3 regions of the Paraglaciecola sp. 2405UD69-4 genome follow, and region 3 is predicted to be linked to each of the others. Evidence: predicted binding sites of a transcription regulator. Region 3 holds the regulator's gene; each other region holds the start of a gene.
What was found. The regulator FliA, encoded in region 3, starts transcription of late flagellar genes. The targets are predictions, from matches to a motif close to CTAAAGNTNNNNNNNNNNNNGCCGATA.
Positions count from the first base shown of each region.

Region 1 (6,539 bases), on a different contig from region 3:
CTAAGTTTTCAAGCAATCCAGAAGAGCAAGCGCTGCTTGAAAGGTGTCATGGTAAGGTGACAATATTTAACTTTTCAGGGCCACTTAGCTTTGGTGCCGCTGCTGACTTAGGTCATCACGTTAGGCAAAAAGTAGAGCCTGGTTCAGAAGTATTGATACTTGATTTCTCTAGAATACCTACAATGGATGTATCGGCTGCGATGGCTGTTGAGACTATTGTTGCAGATACCAAAGCGGCAAGAAAACTATTGTATGTATGTGGGTTAAGTGAAGAAGTTAAAAGCGTTTTAGACGCAATTAATGGCGGTTCACAAGCTGACTTGGAAAGTGAAACCCTGCTTGATGCATTAGAAAGTGCTGTGGCTGTAGTTGATAAGTCTGCACCTTTAATCTCGAGTCAGTAGTAAGCCTAATTATTATTCAGGCTAGATAGCTTTATTGTTAACACTATCTTGTCTGGTGAAATTATCTTAATAAAAAACCGACATTATTATTTTAATGTCGGTTTTTTTGTACTTAAAATTACTTAGTTAATATAAAATGAGGGGCTTTTATTCACATCTGTTTGTTGATAACTGATTTAACTATGGGCTACTAAACCACCTAGGCTTTGCCAACGATTTACTATGTAGCAAAATAATTCAGCTGTTTTTTCGGTGTCATATAGAGCTGAGTGTGCTTCATTTTGGTCAAAGCTAATTCCGGCTGCCATACAAGCTTTTACTAGCACGGTTTGTCCAAGGGCTAGGCCTGCTAATGTTGTGGTATCAAATGACACAAACGGGTGAAAAGGACTTCGTTTTATATTGCTTCTTGCGATTGCTGCATTAACAAAACTTAAATCAAATGCTGCATTGTGAGCCACCATGACTGTCCGTTGGCAATCTGCATCTTTTTGTTCTTTTCGAACTTTTTTACATAAATCTTTGAAAGCATCAGTTTCAAGTATCGCTCCTCTTAAGGCGCAATATGGGTCGATTCCGTTAAACTCTAATGCTGCTTTTTCTAGGTTGGCACCTTCAAAGGGTTCAATGTGATAATGAAACGTTTTATCTGGGTAAATAAAGCCATTTTCGTCCATTCTAGTTGTCACCGCTGCAATCTCAAGCAATGCATCAGTTTGTGGATTGAAACCTGCGGTTTCAACATCTACGACAACAGGGAAATATCCTCTAAAGCGATTCTTTAACTCAAAATTTTGTGACATGTAAACTCAGTGACAATTTATGTAGGGCAATTATGGCAAGGTTCTTTTTCAGTGGCTAGCCTAAATGATTGCTTAAGAGTAAGCTAATGCTAAATATAATCTCATAATTGTCGATATAACTAAACAGAAGCGAGGATGTCTTTTTATGGCTAAAAAAATAATACAATCTGTTTTTTGTTTATCACTAATTTCAATGTCTTTAAGTGGACATAGCGCATTACGCCAATACTCAGCAAAAATAGAACATTCACAGTGGCAACTTAAAGGTGATACTAGGTTGCAATGTACACTAAGTCATAATGTTCCTGGTTATGGTGAAGCTATGTTTACTAGCATGGCATCTAAGCAGCTTAATATGGAGTTTGAGCTTGATATGTTAAGGCTTCCTAAATCATATGGGGTAGCTGCTGTATATTCTGTCCCTCCAAAATGGATGCCCGGTCATACTCAGCGAGCAATCGCAGATATGCCCATAAGAAAACAATATGATGGCGATTTACCGGAGCAAGCTGCATGGACGATGTTGTCGGAACTAGAAAAGGGTTTCTGGCCAACCATATATTATCAAGATTGGTATAATAAATATGACAGGGTAGCAGTAGGGTTAAATGCTAGTAATTTTGCTGAGCCCTATGAAGAGTTTGCTAAGTGCGTGGCTAATCTATTGCCCTACAGTTTTGATGATATTGCCTACACAGTATTAACTTATCAATTTAATAATACACAGTTAACCAAGTTTTCAGAAAAGCGGCTTGCCATGATAAGTGATTATTTGAAAGAAGATGCTGAGTTAGAATTAGTGTTACTTGATGGTTACACTGATAGTTTTGGTGGCAGAGCGATTAATGAGAAACTGTCTATCCAACGTGCTGCTGAAATAAAGGAATTTTTTAGCTCAAGAGGTGTGTCTCCGGAAAGGATTAATATTACAGGTCATGGTGAAAGACGCCATGTATCTCCTAATATAAACGAAACCACAAGAGCGAAAAACCGCCGTGTGGTCATTAGAATGTCTAAAGCCTAAACAAACTTTCCAATCATTTAAGTAAGCCGGTTGATGAAGTCAAACCGGCTTATCCTTGTAACTAGTTAAATCTAGTGTGACAAATAGTCAATTACTGTATCGGTAAAGTCAGTAAAAATGCCATCTACTTGAGCTTCCTTGAACAATAAGTCCAACGCTTCTTGGGTTGATATATTGGCAGGTAATGCATCTTTTCTAAAAGTATAGGGGTGTACGGCTAAGCCTTCATTATGTGCAAGCTTGGTTAAAGCAGTTGCCTGTTTTTGGTCAAAATCAAGCAACTGGGGGATCCAAGGGCCAATACCCTGGGCCACTTGTGATATTTCTTTTAGTCCTGCAGGTGTTTTTAAATAATCATAGTCGCTAGTAGATTCTAACCAATCGTTTTCAGCTATTAGTTGAATAAGTTTAACTTTGGCACCTAGGGCGTTTCTTATTCGTTTTGTTTCCAAAAAATCAAAACACTGGATATAAACCGCTTTGTTAGGATCGTCTAATTGGTGCTTTCTAAGTATATTCATAGTTAACTGACTAATATCAACCCCTTGCTCTTGATGCCAAGCTGGCGATTTGATTTCAGTATATAGGCCGGTGTTTTTAGCAAATTGGCGGTTAAGCTGTTGTATTAGCTCTATTTGTTCTTCAAAGGTTGCTATTTGAAAGTGACCTTTTCCTTGGTAACGATTTTTAAAAACCTGATTACCTTCTGAGTCTTTTCGTTCGAAGACTCTGAGTGACTTTATTTCTGCTAATGTAAAATCTATAGCATAATAACGTCCATCTTCACGTTTACGAGTTGGAAACTTTTCCTCAACGTTTGTGACTGTATCTAGGTGAATATCATGCAAAACAATGAGTTGAGAATCTCTTGTCGCGACTAAGTCTTGCTCAATATAGTCAGCACCTTGAGCATAAGCTAAGGTAGCAGATTCTAATGTGTGCTCAGGTAAGTAGCCTGAGGCACCGCGATGCGCTATTACAATAGGAGAGGCTTGTAAGGCATTAACTGAAAACGCACCCATAATTATTCCTAGTATTATTGATTTGATAAATTTCATTTTTTGCTCTGAAAAGTGTTGTGTTATGTCCTAAATAGATAGGGGCTCTCACTACTATTAATCTTAATAACCCAATAGTGAAGAATTATAGTTTAATGTATCTTTAGGAAGGAAATATGACAGTTTTCTGAGGTGAAATATTAGATACAAGTGAATCTTTAACAATCACCTATTGCTTTTTGAGTAAATAGTTACACTTAACAGGATAAGTCGTTACCTGCGCTGTCTTCTACAATGCCATTAGCGTCACTATCTTTACCCATTTTTACTCTTCCTTGTAAATTGATGGTAAGGCCGCGTGCATAAGTTGCATCGCCATCTTTGTGACAAATTTTATATTCAACAATGTTTAATGCTGAACCGTTTTCAGTAAACCTAATAATATCTTTGGAAACAGTAGCAACATTGGTGTCCGAACTTGCCTCAACACTAACTAGCAGGGTTTCATCATTGCCTCTGTTGCTATTGGCGTCTTCGTCAATAAATACAATTTTAGGATCATTCCAATCGGTAGAACATGTCGCGTAATCAGCTGAAGGGCAAACAACGGTAAGAGCTTGCTCATTGATGGCTGTATGCCGTGCAAATTGAATTAAAGCACTGGAATCGTTTATTTCAGATACAATTCTATTTTTAATAATAATGCTTTGCATGCTAGGCGCGACAAACAATAGAACGATGGCGATGATAGATATCACAATCATCATTTCAATTAGCGTTACACCTTTTTGTTGCTTCACGAAACTACTCCTATTTAATTCCTCTCAACAATAAAACAATTTTTCATTTTGTTGGGTATAAAATATTGTCTTTGGGTTGGGATTCATATACACATCTTGGTAATATAAAAAGAATTGTTCTTGAGCTTTGTTTTTTAAGTGATAAAAATGAGGCTGTGTAGATACTAAGTTTATACTCAACTAATTACTGCAATATTGACTTACAATGAGAGGAAAAATGCAAAGTAACACTGTGATTGAAGAAATGCGGGTACTGCCAGCAATAGACGTTGAGTTTGAAATCAAGAGACGTGTGGAGTTTATCAAGTCTCAGCTTGTTGCTAGTTCACTAAAAACCTTGGTTTTAGGTATTAGTGGCGGTATTGATTCTTGTACGTTAGGACGCTTGGCTCAATTGGCAGTAGATAGCCTTAATGAAACCACAGACGCTGGGTATCAATTTGTTGCAGTAAGATTGCCATATAAGGTACAGGCTGATGAAGAAGATGCTCAATTATCAATAGATTTTATCAAGCCAAGTCAAAGTGTTACGGTTAATGTCCAACCTGGTGCTGATGCCATAGATTTGCAAACTAGGTTAGCTATGGATGAGGTTGGCCTTCTTCCTAAAAGTGAAACTAAGCAAGACTTTGTAAAAGGTAATGTAAAAGCGCGTACACGTATGGTTATTCAATATCAAATTGCAGGTCTACTAGATGGATTGGTGCTAGGTACTGACCATTCAGCTGAAAATATTACTGGTTTTTATACTAAATATGGCGATGGAGCATGTGATCTAGCTCCTTTATTTGGTTTAAATAAGAGACAAGTTAGGGAAGTGGCTAAATATTTAGGCGCACCTAGTAACATTATAGAGAAAGCACCTACTGCTGACCTAGAAACACTAGCCCCTCAGAAAGCCGATGAACAAGCGCTAGGCCTAAGCTATGATCAAATTGATGACTTCTTAGAAGGTAAAAATGTAGACGATGCTGTTTCTAAAAAGTTGGTAGATATTTTTGTGAAAACTCAGCATAAACGTGTACCTATTCCAACTATTTATGATTAATCTATTAAAGATAAACAGGACGCAAAGATGAAAAAAATTGAAGCAATTATTAAACCTTTTAAAATGGATAATGTTCGTGAGGCCCTTTCAGAAATAGGTATAAGCGGCATGACAGTAACGGAAGTCAAAGGATTTGGTCGTCAAAAAGGTCATACAGAATTGTATAGAGGTGCAGAATATAATGTCGACTTTTTGCCCAAAATAAAAATTGAATTAGTGGTTGCCGATGAGCAAGTTGAGCGCTGTATTGAAGTCATAGTCGGTACTGCCCAGTCTGGTAAAATCGGAGATGGAAAAGTCTTTGTATATGATGTGTCCAGAGTAATACGTATACGTACAGGGGAAGAAAACGAAGACGCTGTATAATCTTTTATACGGCGTTTATGATTGATGATCTTCATGCAGGCGTTTGAAAATCAATCAGATACTAATCAATAAGGCTTTTAGTACTATCAATTTATTATAACTTGGATTACCATCAGCGGCTTTGTTTAGTCGTTTTACTAAGGCTTTTAACGCCTCTAACTTTGGAGTATTAAAATGCAAAATGAGCAAAGTTCGTGTGACCCATTTAATTGGGGATACTTATTCGCAGCTTTAGGATTATTAGTGGCATTACCATTGATGCACGCCGTGCTTGGATGGTTCGTATTTTACCTCTAGTGAAATGACGTTTCTTTTATTACTCATTTAAATTACGGGAAAATTCGTGCCCTTCGAATATATAAAATCGGTTATTAAAACCGTGCCTAATTACCCTAAACCTGGAGTCATGTTTCGAGATGTGACTTCAATTTTAGAAGACCACAAAGCTTATTCTCAATCTATTGAATTGCTAGTAAAACATTATGCTCCTATGGGGTTTGATAAGGTTGCCGGAACAGAAGCCCGAGGCTTTTTGTTTGGTGCTCCGCTAGCTATTGAACTAGGTATTGGATTTATTCCTGTGCGTAAACCTAAAAAATTACCCAGAGAGGTCATAAGCGAAAGCTATGAACTGGAGTATGGTAGCGACAACCTAGAAATTCATAAAGATGCAGTCAAGCCTGGTGAAAAAGTATTGATGTTAGACGACTTGTTAGCTACTGGTGGTACTATGATTGCTACTGCTAACTTAATACGCCGTTTGGGCGGAGTGGTTGAGCATGCTGGATTTGTTATTTCATTGCCAGAATTAGGTGGTGAACAAAAACTACTGGATATTGGTGTAAATAGCTTTTCAATTTGTGAATTTGAAGGTGAGTAAACAAGGTTTATGAGTTATCAAGTTTTAGCGAGAAAATGGCGACCCAATCGCTTTGGAGAGTTGGTTGGGCAAGAGCATGTCGTAACCGCCATTTCTAATGCACTTGATAATGATAGGTTACACCATGCGTATTTGTTTACAGGTACCCGTGGTGTAGGCAAAACCACCATAGCTAGAATTTTTTCAAAAAGTTTAAATTGCGAACAAGGATTAGGT
Region 1 is NZ_JBLIXM010000009.1:4,270-10,808, forward strand. It holds gene ACMUMK_RS18130 (SulP family inorganic anion transporter) at 1-404, shown strand, start outside; gene rnt (ribonuclease T) at 581-1,207, opposite strand; gene ACMUMK_RS18140 (flagellar protein MotY) at 1,353-2,231, shown strand; gene glpQ (glycerophosphodiester phosphodiesterase) at 2,303-3,289, opposite strand; gene ACMUMK_RS18150 (GspH/FimT family pseudopilin) at 3,487-4,029, opposite strand; gene nadE (ammonia-dependent NAD(+) synthetase) at 4,247-5,077, shown strand; gene glnB (nitrogen regulatory protein P-II) at 5,105-5,443, shown strand; gene apt (adenine phosphoribosyltransferase) at 5,787-6,323, shown strand; gene dnaX (DNA polymerase III subunit gamma/tau) at 6,333-6,539, shown strand, end outside.
Region 1: ACMUMK_RS18140 (flagellar protein MotY) is a predicted target of FliA. The motif match lies at 1,297-1,323, and genes of this name have one in related genera.

Region 2 (6,539 bases), on a different contig from region 3:
GAGAGCGTGGTAATGGATGAGCCTCATATCGTAATCGAGGCGCTTCAAGAGTTGAAAATATTTGGTGTAAAAGTCGCAATTGATGATTTTGGTACCGGTTTTTCATCTATGAATTATTTGCAAAAGCTCCCCTTAGACAGACTTAAAGTTGACCGCTCATTTGTGAATGAAATTACTCCAGGTAAAGCTGCTTTTATCGCTGAAACTATAGTTACCCTTGGCACTAAATTAGGATTGGCGACTATTGCTGAAGGCGTCGAAAAGCGTGAGCAAGCTAGTTATATGCTTAAATTAGGCTGTGATGAAGCCCAAGGGTATTTATTTGCTAAACCTATGCCTTATGAGCAATTGTGTGAATTCTTAGTTCAAGATCAGAGTTAATATTCTGCGCTTAATACATGCAGTCTGCTAGTAGTAAGCGCATTGCAGGTAATACTTTTTCCTCAAACCAAGGGTGCTTTTTTAGCCAGATGTTATTTCGTGGTGATGGGTGAGGAAGGATTAAATAATTTGGAAGGTAGGCTTCCCAGTTGAGTAATCTCTCTGTGAGCTTGTTTTTGTCTGGTAGATAATAATCTTGTGCATATTTACCAATTAGTAAAATGAGTTTTGGGCGGCTTATATCTAACAGCTTAGGATGCCATTTAGGAGCGCATTCGGGTCTAGGTGCTAAATCTCCAGACTTACCTTTTCCCGGGTAACAAAACCCCATAGGCACAATGGATAAAAGCTCAGGATCATAAAACTGCGTTTCGTCTAGTTGTAACCACTCTCTCAAGCGATTACCTGAAGCATCACTCCAAGGCTTATGGTTGTCGTGAGCTTTAATGCCGGGGGCTTGGCCTACGATAATGATTTTTGCCTTTGAGGAAAACTGTAAAATAGGCCTAGGTTCAAAAGGAAGGTATTCGGCGCATTCGGAGCATAATCTGATTTTATTGAGTATGCTCATTCTTTAGCCCAGATGAAGACCTGTTAAATTGAATTTATTAGAGTCATTATTCAGCACAAGCAGGCATGAAATCAAATTGGTTTAGCTGCAGCCACCTTTGCTTTTGTATCGCTAAAGTCTGTTTTAGTTCTTTATACTTATAGTGAATTTCAAGGTTATTGTAGTTGCGCTGTAAAGATTGTTTTTTAATCTCCATCAATTGCTTCTTGGCGGCATAGTATTCTGTCATGCGCTGGGCCAATAGCTCATACTCTGCCTGAACTCTCGCCAACACTATTTCTGCGTTTTGTAGCTTTGCCACTTTTTCTTTGGCTAGCTTTAATTGCATTGCAACTTTGGCTTTTTCGATTCGCTCTTCTGGGCATCGACGTAAGTTCTTTGCTAATCCCAAAAACGCTAAACTACGAATTAACCATTTAGTGGGATCAAATTGCCACCACTTGATACCATTTCTATAATCATATTCAAAAATATGGTGGTAGTTATGATACCCCTCGCCAAAGGTAAAAAATGCTAAAATATCGTTGTCGCGAGCAGAATTAGCATCTGTATAGGGTTGTCTTCCCCATATATGTGCCAATGAATTAATAAAAAATGTTACATGATGAACAACTACCAGCCTGAATACACCAGCAAGTAGTAACATGCCCCAAACGTCTCCATTTAACCAACCCAGTAAAATTGGAATACCAAAGTTTGCAGTGAGCATGACCGCTAGATAATTATTATGTTGCCACATAACTACTTTATCTTTCTGTAAGTCGCGGCAGTTGTTGTAATCTGAGTATCTGTGCCTTTGATATTCCCTTAACATCCAACCCATATGAGAATACCAAAAGCCTTTCTTAGCTGAGTATGGGTCGCGCTCATTGTCATCAACGTGTCTGTGGTGGATCCTATGATCAGAGCACCAATGTAAAATACTGTTTTGTAGTGCCATGGCACCACCAATTGCTAATATTGTTTTTACAAATGTGTTGGCTTCAAACGCTTTATGGGACCAAAGCCTGTGATAGCCTGCTGTGATAGACATTCCAGAAAAATAAATAAGTACAATACAAGCTGTAATCTCAATTAGGTCAAAGCCGTTTTTAAATGCTTCTAAGGGGACTAAGATAAGTGCGATTAGTCCGGTGATTACGAATACCAATATATTGGTAATTATGAGGCGTGGCTTTTTCATTGGAAGTAACTTTCAGCTTACAAGTGTACGCTATTTTACTTTGCTGATGCACTTAAGCAAGCTATATGTTGAGTTTTACACTTTTTATAGTGTCTATTGTTTATCTTTTCGCGTTAGAATTACCATTATGAAAGCTACTAATGAATCTCCAATAAGTCGTCAAGACCAGAAGTTACGGACTCGTAGAACAATAATTGAAGCTGCCTTTTCTTTATTAGATGAGGAGCGTAGTTTATCAAGTATAAGTTTGCGGGAAGTGGCTCGAGCAGCAGGAATTGCACCAACATCCTTTTATAGGCATTTTAAGGATATAGATGAGTTAGGGTTAACCCTAGTTGATGAGGCTGGCTTGACCTTGCGTCAGTTAATGCGCCAAGCAAGGTTAAGAATTGCATCTGGTGGTGGGGTTATTAACACTTCTGTAGACACTTTTATGGAGTTTATTACCGCTAACAATAACGTTTTCCGTTTATTGTTAAGAGAGCATACGGGAACATCAACTGCATTTAGAGCAGCGGTACTTAGAGAGATTAAGCATTTTACCGTTGAGCTTACGGATTACACTATAGCCACAACAGGACTACCTTATAATATTGCAAGTTTGCAGGCGGAAGCTATGGTAAAGCTTGTTTTTAGTGCTGGGGCAGAGGCTCTTGATGCAACCAAAGAGCAAAGGGAAAATGTTGGTCGGCGCGTAAAACTACAGCTCAGATTTGTTGCTAACGGTGCATTGCAAGCATTTTCTGAGCTGTCTGCTAGACAAACTGACTAACTTATAACGCCTGAAGATAGACGCCACACTCTGCATGATGTGTATAAGGAAATTGATCAAATAACGCGAAACGCGTGACTTTATGAGTTTTTAATAATGTTCTTAAATTGTGCTTTAAGGTTTCAGGGTTACAAGATATATAGACGATATTCTCATAGGCTTTGATCATATCTACAGTGGCATCGTCTAAACCTGCTCTAGGTGGATCCACTAATACTGTTTTACAGTCATAATCCTTTAAGTTAACTCCTTCTAAGCGACGAAACTCTCGAATACCTTGTTGCGCCTGCACAAACTCTTCACTGGACATACGGATAATTTTCAAATTATCTATATTGTTATCTTGAATATTATGTTGTGCAGCCGCAACAGAAGTCTTGGATATTTCAGTCGCGAGTACCTTTCTAAAGTTTTGCGCTAATGGTACAGAGAAATTTCCAGCCCCACAGTAAAGTTCAAGTAAGTCACCATCACTATTTTTAGTAATATCCAATGCCCACTCAATCATTTTAATATTGACCATGGCATTAGGCTGGGTAAAGCTATTTTCGATTTGCTTAAAAGTAAAAGCTTGTTTATTGATTAAGAGCTTTTCTGTTGCATAATCTTTATCAAGAACTATTTTTTGCTTTTTTGCACGGCCAATAATATCTACTTTATATGTTTTTCTTAGCTTATTCAGTATGGTTTGTATTTCTTTAACCCAGCTATCATCTAGGGTTTTGTGATAAAGCAAAGAAGCTACGATTTCACCACTTAATGTAGCTAAGTAATCAATCTGAAAGAGCTTTTGACGGGCAACTTCATTTGTTTTGAGCTCCGATAGTAAGTCTTTCATTAGGTTGTTTATTAAAAGACATGCAGGTGGGAATGTATGTACCTGATATTTTTCTTTGGTCGCTTGATCAAACATGACATGGTTAAGCTCTTCGCCATCATGCCATAGCCTAAATTCTGCACGAAATCTGTAATTTACAGGACTAGACTCAAATGTTTCTAATTCAGGCATGGAAAACTCAGCGAACTCTTGTCGTACAGTTGTGTATTTTTGCTGTAGTTGTTCGCCATAGTTGCCTGGATTAATGTCTGTTGGTCGCATGGCCTGCCCTATACTTTGATATAAAAGCGGCAAGGTAATGTGTTTTTGGTAAGACTTCAACAGTTTAAAAGCTCTGAAGAATATAAGTTGATGATATTTTATGCAGATATTATTAAATCTTGTAGAGTAGCTGCCGATAATATTAGTTGAGGATAGTGAGGTATCTGTAATGAATATTAATCAGTTGAAAGCCTTTTTAGGCGATAAACCCCAGCATTTGGGGGCGGAAAATAGCATCCAGAATAAATTGCGGGACTCGGGGTTAGAACAAGCCATGCGAACTCAAACCAGTTTGCAAAGTGATACCTTTAGTTCAAGTAAAAGTTTTGGGGTGCGTATTTACGCAAACTCTATGAACAGCTCTTTAGAGGTAAATCGGCAAAAGCTTAATTTTTCTGTAGCCGAAAAAGAAAAAACAGAAGAGTCATTGTTCAATTTTGAAGAAGTGACAAAGAATGTTTTAAATTTTGTGAGCGGTGCTATTACTAATGCACAAAACAAAGGCGCCAATGAAGAAGAATTGAATGAATTGTTTGACCAAGCATTATCTGGAGTATTAAGAGGAGTTAAGTTAGCAGAGCAAGATTTAGCTGGCTTTATGAATGAAGATATTGCTGAGGGAATAAATCAAAGTAAAACTCTTATTGAGCAAGGTATAGAAAAGCTTCGTGAAAAAGTATTTGGTACCGCCACAGAATTAAGTAATGTTGACGAAACAGGTACCACTGTGACAACTGATGTTTCTAATCTTAAACTTCAGCAGGGCGAATTGTATATTCGTACTAAAGATGGTGACCAAGTTCGCCTGACGTTTGATGACATAGAGCAGCTACAGATTAGTCAGGAGGAAATACTCGAGAAATCTCAAGAGCAAATCGCTGAGGTTACACCAGAGCAACCGCAGCCAATCACAGATACTATCACTGGTACTACAGCTGTTGCTGCCGCGGCGGATGTTGATGTTACAGATACTGAGAATGCTATTACTGAAGATATTGTTAACCAAGAAGACGCTCCGTTACTGCAACAGAAGGTTGTGTATTTTCAAGAAAGTTCACTATCTTTTTCTGTTAAAGGAGAACTTGATGAAGCTGAGCTTGAGGCTATTGGTAGCTTAGTTGCCGATACCTATGAATTGGCTGAAGAATTTTTTAACGGTGATATAGAAACAGCTTTTAATCAAGCATTAGAGCTAGGTTATGATGAGAAGGAGCTTACAGGCTTTGCATTGCAATTGACTAAAGTTGAAAATACTCAAGTGATTAAGGCCTATGAAACAGTGTCTCGCTTTGATGATGAAAATACCGAAAGTGAACCTGCTAAAGCTGTTTCACCTGTTGCAGATTACCTCGATAAGCTACTTAACGTTTTAGACGGCTCTAGAAGTCAGTTTGAAAGTAGTGAGTCATATGAAAATGTAGTGAATGAGCTAATAAATCGATTGGGAAGTGATGTTGCAACGCCTGATTTGATTTCAGCAATTAATAGGTTTAACGAGTTTAATCAAAATCTAATAAATAATTTACCAGTGGGTTTCCAACCTCAGAGTTAATTCAGCTAATGGCTATTGAATGAAAAAAGCCCCTTATTGTATTTTACAATAAGGGGCTTTAATTTTACTGTTGCGAATTTTTTAGTGTCTTAGTCTTCTACTTTATCCTTTGCAAGCCGAACTTTAAGAGTACGCTCTTGGAAACTAGTGTCATTTAAATGCTTAATTGCTTTATTGGCACCTTTAGCATCCATTTCTACAAATCCATAACCTTTCCTTTTACCTGTTCTTCTGTCTTTCATCAGGCGTACCGAAACAACCTTTCCTTGTTGTTCAAAATACTCTTGTACTGCTTGTTCATTTGCTCGATATGGAAGGTTACCTACATATAAGGTTGAAATTTCATTCGTTGTTTCACCTTCTGCAGTAGGTGAGTTAATTAAACTATATATTAAAGGCGTTAAAACACCCCCAACTAATGCGCCAATAGCTGCAGCTAAAGATATAGAAATGTCTGTAGAGATAATCGGTAAAAGGAAATACATAATTACGGCGATAACAATGGCGATAACAATATTAAAAATAAAAGATGGATTCATACGCTTACCTAAAAGTGGTTATGGTTAATTAAGATTAAATAGCGTCCTCATGTTACTGATTTAATTGCCATTCGCAAACAATAAGGAAGAAGACTTACCTATATAAATGTAGTTGAAGTGGAAAAATGGTGATATTTATAATCATTTGGATGAAAAACAAGCGGTTGAAATAAAAAATGAAATAAAGTGTTGCATAGGGATGTGTTATCTCTATAATGCGCCCTCGCTTCAAGGGAGACCGGTTACAACAACCTAGGTCACCGGCAACAGAGTCAATTTGATTGGTTTGTTGCACATACTTAAGAGGTATATTTGAAGCGGGATGTAGCGAGATTTAATTTGAAAATAATTTAAATTAAAACGTTGACATCAAGATTTAACGGCGTATTATACGCCTCCCGCTTAAGAGGGTCTACGGACAACTTAAGCCGCTAACGAAGTT
Region 2 is NZ_JBLIXM010000004.1:295,896-302,434, forward strand. It holds gene ACMUMK_RS15320 (EAL domain-containing protein) at 1-381, shown strand, start outside; gene ACMUMK_RS15325 (uracil-DNA glycosylase family protein) at 392-952, opposite strand; gene ACMUMK_RS15330 (fatty acid desaturase) at 999-2,135, opposite strand; gene fabR (HTH-type transcriptional repressor FabR) at 2,287-2,907, shown strand; gene trmA (tRNA (uridine(54)-C5)-methyltransferase TrmA) at 2,909-4,006, opposite strand; gene ACMUMK_RS15345 (DUF5610 domain-containing protein) at 4,176-5,558, shown strand; gene ACMUMK_RS15350 (RNA recognition motif domain-containing protein) at 5,648-6,097, opposite strand.
Region 2: ACMUMK_RS15345 (DUF5610 domain-containing protein) is a predicted target of FliA. The motif match lies at 4,119-4,145, and genes of this name have one in related genera.

Region 3 (6,539 bases):
CACCTTGAACAGGAGTCGCAGGCTTTTTCTCATCTTTGGTTGTTGTTGGCTTTGCAACTCGTTTGGCTGGTGCGCTAGGCGCTGTAGGTTTATTAGGCGCAGCTTTTGATTCCGGCGCTGTGTTTTTAACAACTTTGTCTGCTTTGACTTCAGGCTTACTTGCTGGGGTATTCACATCAGATGGCGCGGGGGCTTCGTTTGCAGCAGGCCCTTTGCCTTTACCGTGCAATTCATCTAATAATGCTTCAAACTCATCATCAGTAATATCATCACCTGAAGAACTGCTTGGGGTTTCGCTACTATCTGCTACTGCGGGTGTTGCTTCTGCCTTAAACTGCCCTTTCCCGTGAAGTTCATCTAGTAAGGCTTCAAACTCATCATCACTTATATCTTCATCCCCTGAAGAAACAGGCTCTGAAACCGGAGTTTCTTTAGAAGCTGGCGGATTATTACCATGTAACTCATCTAATAATGCTTCAAACTCGTCCTCACTAAAGTCATCTGTGGCAGATGGTGTCGCTGAATCATCATCGATGGGTTCGGTTACTGGCTCTACTTCCTCAATCACAGCAGCTTCTTCAATTGTCTGTACTTCGTCTTCAGATTCAGGTTGGCTTAATCTAGTTAAGGTTTCGATGAGTTCTTGGTCGGCTGCTACTAGAGGTTCTCCAGCTTTTACATTATCAAACATGACGACCACAGAGTCGGTAGCTTGTAAAATAACATCCATGAGCTCTGGGGTTAGGGTTCGCTGGCCATTTCGCATAACATCGAATACATTTTCTGCACCATGGCAAATTTCAACTAGCTCAGTAAGCGACAAGAAACCAGCGCCGCCTTTTACTGTATGGTAGCCACGAAATATCGCGTTGAGTAAATCAGCGTCTTCAGGGTTATTTTCTAAATCAACCAGTTGCTCCTGCAACTGCTCTAATATTTCCCCTGCCTCGACCAAAAAGTCTTGTAATATTTCCTCATCTACATCAAACGCCATATCTTCAGTACCCCTAAAACCCTAGACTCGAAAGCAAATCATCAACGTCATCTTGATTAGACGCTACATCTTCTCTACTGTCTGCGTCCAAGATTGGACCCTCAGCCTTAACCTTATCGGCTTTGTTATCAGATATATTAGAACTTTCAGATGCCTGCTCTTTATCTTTTAACTCAAGCCCCCCAAATATCGTCAGCATATCGACTAAACTGTCTTCAACTTCTTTTACTAACTCGATTACTCTGCGGATTACTTGACCTGTCAAATCTTGGTAGCCTTGTGCCATCAGCACTTCTGTCAAAAAGCCAGTAAGATTAGTGGTGCCATCAACACCATTTTGAAGAAACTCATCCATGTTCTTAACTAACTGATTAAACTCGCCTAGTTTCAGCTCACGTGCCATCAGCTTTTTCCACTCAGGCTGGAGTTTTACAATGCCAGAATTTAAATCGGTAGCAACCAACATACATGAATCCACCAAATCCATCGTTTTATTTGCTGCGTCTTCGGTTAGTTCCATAACATAGGTAAGCCTACTCTGTGCATCTGGAATATCTTCATTTGCTAAATCGGCAATACGAGGATCGAGTTGAAAATGATTCAAAGAATCATGTAATTGACGAGTTAGCTTTCCAACTTCAGCAAATAACTCAATTGATGCATGCTTTCCTGTACTATCAAGAAGATCATGGGCTTCTTGGTTTTCACCACTTTCAATCAAGCTTACCAATTTCTTAGCATCTTCAAGCGAAATGGGAGGTGAACTTAGGGTGTTCATATAGTCTCTCCTAGCACTCAGGGAAACCTGAATTTAGCCTAAACGTTCGAATATTTTCGCCAACTTCTCTTTCAGTGTGGCAGCAGTAAAAGGCTTAATGACATAACCATTAACCCCAGCTTGAGCTGCAGCAACTATTTGTTCTTTCTTTGCCTCAGCTGTTACCATTAAAACAGGAATGTGCTTTAGCTTTTCATCTGCTCTAATTGCTCTTAGCAAGTCAATACCTTGCATACCAGGCATATTCCAGTCAGTTACTACAAAGTCAAAAACACCTTGCTGAAGCATAGGTAATGCAGTACTGCCATCATCCGCTTCTTGTATGTTAGTAAAACCAAGATCTTTTAAAAGATTCTTGATAATACGGCGCATTGTCGAAAAGTCATCAACAACAAGAATTTTCATGTTCTTATCCAAAACCACCTCCGGTGAGAATCAAAACGTCCCGTTCTGTTTCATATATATCATTACGTTATTCATGTGAGCGCCAATATTGCATACGAGATTTTAGTTTCAACATAGCTTGGCTATGTATTTGACTTACTCTAGACTCGCTAACATCAAGCACTTCACCTATTTCTCTTAAGTTTAATTCTTCATCATAGTACAGAGACAGTACAATGGCTTCTCTCTCTGGTAAAGTAGTGATGGTATAAGCAAGTGCTTTTTGAAATGAACCTTGAACCAAATCATCAAAAGGTGCATCAGATCCTTTCGTTTGCTCAGTTCCAATCACATCTTCAGTTACCCCGAGATCTTCCATTCCTATTATTTTGCCAGCATTCACTTCATTTAACATTTGATGATAGCTTTCAATACTAACTTGTAATTTCTCAGCAACATCAATGTCCCTTGCATCTCTACCCGTTGCTCTTTCTACTTGATTAATGGCCTCTGTTATCGCTCTACCATTTTTATGTACAGATCGTGGCGTCCAATCACCTTTTCTAATCTCATCTAACATGGAGCCTCTTATCCTGATACCAGCAAAGGTTTCAAAACTGGCACCTTTACTACCGTCAAAATTTCTAGAAGCCTCTAAAAGCCCAATCATGCCTGCTTGAATCAAATCGTCAACCAAAACACTTGCTGGCAAACGCACCATTAAATGATGTGCGATACGTTTAACCAAAGATGCATGGCGTTCAACCAACTCATTCTTATTAGCTAGTTGTTGATAGGCTGATGCTTTACTAGTCACCGGTTATCTTCCACTGTTTTCTTTGTTACTAATTGCTCAAGAAAAAACTCTAAATGCCCACCTGGTTGGTTAGGAATTGGCCAGCTGATTGCTTTTTGAGCCAAGCCTCGAATTGCTTTTGCAGCTGGCGCTGTAGGAAAAGCTTCAACAACCGCTTTTTGTTTTCTAACAGACTTACGTACATTCTCATCAAAAGGTACCACTGCAACCAATTCTAATGCGACATCCAAAAATCTATTTGTCACTTTGGTTAGCTTTGAAAATAGCTCGTCACCCTCACGTAGACTACGAACCATGTTAGCAACAATTTTAAAGCGGAAGATCCCATGCTCTTTGTTTAATATTTTGATTAATGCATAAGCATCAGTCAATGATGTGGGTTCATCACACACCACAACCAAAATATCTTGAGCTGCTTTTGAAAAGCTTAAAACCATATCTGAGATGCCAGCAGCGGTATCCACAATCAACACATCAATTTGCGATTGTAGCTCACTAAACGCTCGAATAAGACCTGCATGTTCAGTGGGCGTCAACTCAGTCATTGACTGACTTCCACTTGTCGCTGGCGCTATTTGAATTCCATATGGTCCTTCAACCAATACATCATCTAACGTACATTCACCGGACAAGACATGAGACAAGTTTTTCTCAACCCTAAGTCCCAATAACACATCTACGTTAGCTAACCCTAAATCGGCATCGAGAACCATAACTCGCTTACCTTGCTGTGCCATAGAAATAGCAGTATTCAAGGTAACATTGGTTTTTCCTACACCACCTTTACCGCCTGTGACAGCAATAACTTTAATTAATCTAGATTGATTCATTCTTCTAAGGCTACTCGCTTGGTCCTCAATCATATTGCCGCTACTTCACTGTTAACTTGACTAGCGGTAGTATGAATTAAAGCATATTTTTTATAAAGCTTTGCTGCACTTGTAATTAAATACTTAGTGCTGGCTGACTGCAAGTCTTCTGGGACTCTTTGCCCGTCAGCTAGATAACAAACCTGTAATTTGTTTTCGATGGCCACACTTATGGCCTCTCCTAAACTGTAACACTCATCTAACTTAGTCAAAATACACCCATGCAAAGAAATCTTTCGATACTCGTTCACTGTTTGCTGCATAGCTTGATATTGACAGTTCGCTTGTATCACTAAATATTTACGTATGTTAACACATGAATTTTGTTTTATTGTATCTAACTGCTTGATTAACCTTGCATCTTTTTGACTATAACCAGCAGTGTCTATTAATACTAACCGTTTATTCTTAAATTGAAAAAGTAAATCAGTTAACTGATTTGCGTCTTGTGCTTGTTTTACAGGACACCCAATTATTTTACCGTAAGTCGCTATTTGGTCAAATGCCCCAATTCGGTAGTTATCTAGGGTTATTACCGCAACGTTTTCCACTCCGTATTTTCTTACTGCTTGTGCAGCCAACTTAGCAATTGTAGTGGTTTTTCCAGTTCCTGTTGGCCCCATTAAAGCGACAACGCCAGGTTGAGACAAAATATCATCATGTTTAGTCTGCAATTTATTAGCAAGTAACTTTAGCAAAAATAGCCAAGCCTGGCGCTCATCACATGACTCTGGGGTATATGAAACCACTTCATCTGCTAAAGAGGACGAAATACCCATACCTTGTAATTTTTCGAGCAAGTAGCCGTGTAATGGATGTTGTCTTTGTTTTTCTTGGGCAATCAAACCTGACACTTGAAACTGAAGAATATTTCTTAAAGATGATAACTCTTTACGCATATCAGCTAACGCATCGGTTTGATGGTTTTGACGAGGTGGTTGAGAACGATTAACAGCATGACTTTTCGAATCTTCGGGGCGATAAGTCTCAATATCATCGGTTTTATTGACCTTTGCTTGAGATTGTTTTTCCAGTAAGGCTTTTAAACTATCAGGTGCAGTATCACCTATAATCTCGCTCAAAGATGGTGTTTTAGTAGCTGTTTGCTGGCTAGTTACATCTCTTGATTTCTTGGGTACAAGTTGTGCATCTGGTTCTTTGTCGTATGCAGCGACTATCTCAATACCATCTGCGTGCTTTTTGTTAGACATAATAACAGCATCACCGCCTAACTCATCTTTAACTTGTTTAAGCGCTTCTCGCATGTCTTTGCCATAAAACCGTCTAATCTTCACTTTTCCCCCTTAGGCTAATAATTCAACGCTATACCGTCAGATTATTGACCTACTGCACTTACAATTTTAATTTGTTTGTCATCAGGAATTTCCTGATAAGACAATACGTGTAACCCGCTCACTGAGTGTTTTAAAAACTTAGACAACACTGGCCTTAACATGCCTGATGTCAGCAGCACCGCGGGCTCTCCAGCTAACTCTTGTTGCTGTGATGCTTCATTCAATGATGTTTGTAATTTCTCTGCTAGTCCTGGCTCAATACCAGCACCGTCTGCACCACCAGCCTGTAATGACTGGTGCAACATTTGTTCCAGTTCTGGAGCCAGAGTGATCACGGGTATTTCCATCGCTCCGCCATTAATTTCTTGAACAATTAACCTTTTCAAAGCAATTCGAACAGCAGACACAAGTACATCTGGATCTTGGCTTTTGGGACCAAACTCGCATAAAGTTTGAACTATGCTACGCATATCTCTAATTGGTACCCCTTCGTAGAGCATAGTTTGTAGGACTTTTACAACCGTGCTCAAAGGCAACACATCAGGTACTAATCCTTCTACTAGCTTAGGACTGTTTTTCGCTAACATATCCAATAGCTGTTGAACTTCCTCATGACCAAGTAATTGATAAGCATTGTTAGTAAGTAATTGGCTTAGGTGCGTTGCCACAACGGTTGCAGCATCGACCACCGTATAGCCTAATGTTTGTGCATGCTCTCTTTGATTTGCTCTTATCCATACGGCATCTAAACCAAAGGCGGGATCTTTCGTGACTTTTCCTTCAAGCTTCCCAAAAACCTGGCCAGGGTTAATTGCGAGCTCATCGTCATGACTTATTTCAGCTTCGCCTACTGTTACCCCAAGCATAGCAATCGTATAATTATTTGGACTTAGATCTAAGTTATCGCGGATATGTACTGGGGGAATTAAAAAACCTAGCTCTTGAGATAACTTTTTTCTGACCCCTTTAATACGGTTTAACAATTCACCACCTTGGGCCTTATCCACCAAAGGGATTAACCTATAACCTACTTCTAACCCTATGGTATCCACATGTTGTACGTCATCCCAACCTAACTCTTTTATTTCTGCAGGTTGCTGGTTTTGCTCTGGTAAATTGCTTACAACTTGAGGTTCATTCGCTGCTTTTTGTGCACGCCAATAGTTGTAATAAGCATAACCGCCGACAACGGCACTGAACCCCAAAAAGGCTACATGTGGCATACCAGGAACAATCCCCATTACAAATAATACACCAGAGGTGATATATAAGGCCTGCTGATTACCCAGTTGCTTGGTTAACTCTGACCCCATTTCCTGAGAGTCATTTTCACGGGTAACTATAATCGCAGTGGCGACTGAGAGTAAAAGTGAAGGTATTTGCGCCACTAATCCATCACCAA
Region 3 is NZ_JBLIXM010000002.1:892,820-899,358, forward strand. It holds gene ACMUMK_RS10350 (chemotaxis protein CheW) at 1-994, opposite strand, end outside; gene ACMUMK_RS10355 (protein phosphatase CheZ) at 1,008-1,772, opposite strand; gene cheY (chemotaxis response regulator CheY) at 1,806-2,189, opposite strand; gene ACMUMK_RS10365 (RNA polymerase sigma factor FliA) at 2,245-2,973, opposite strand; gene ACMUMK_RS10370 (MinD/ParA family protein) at 2,970-3,836, opposite strand; gene flhF (flagellar biosynthesis protein FlhF) at 3,833-5,137, opposite strand; gene flhA (flagellar biosynthesis protein FlhA) at 5,179-6,539, opposite strand, start outside.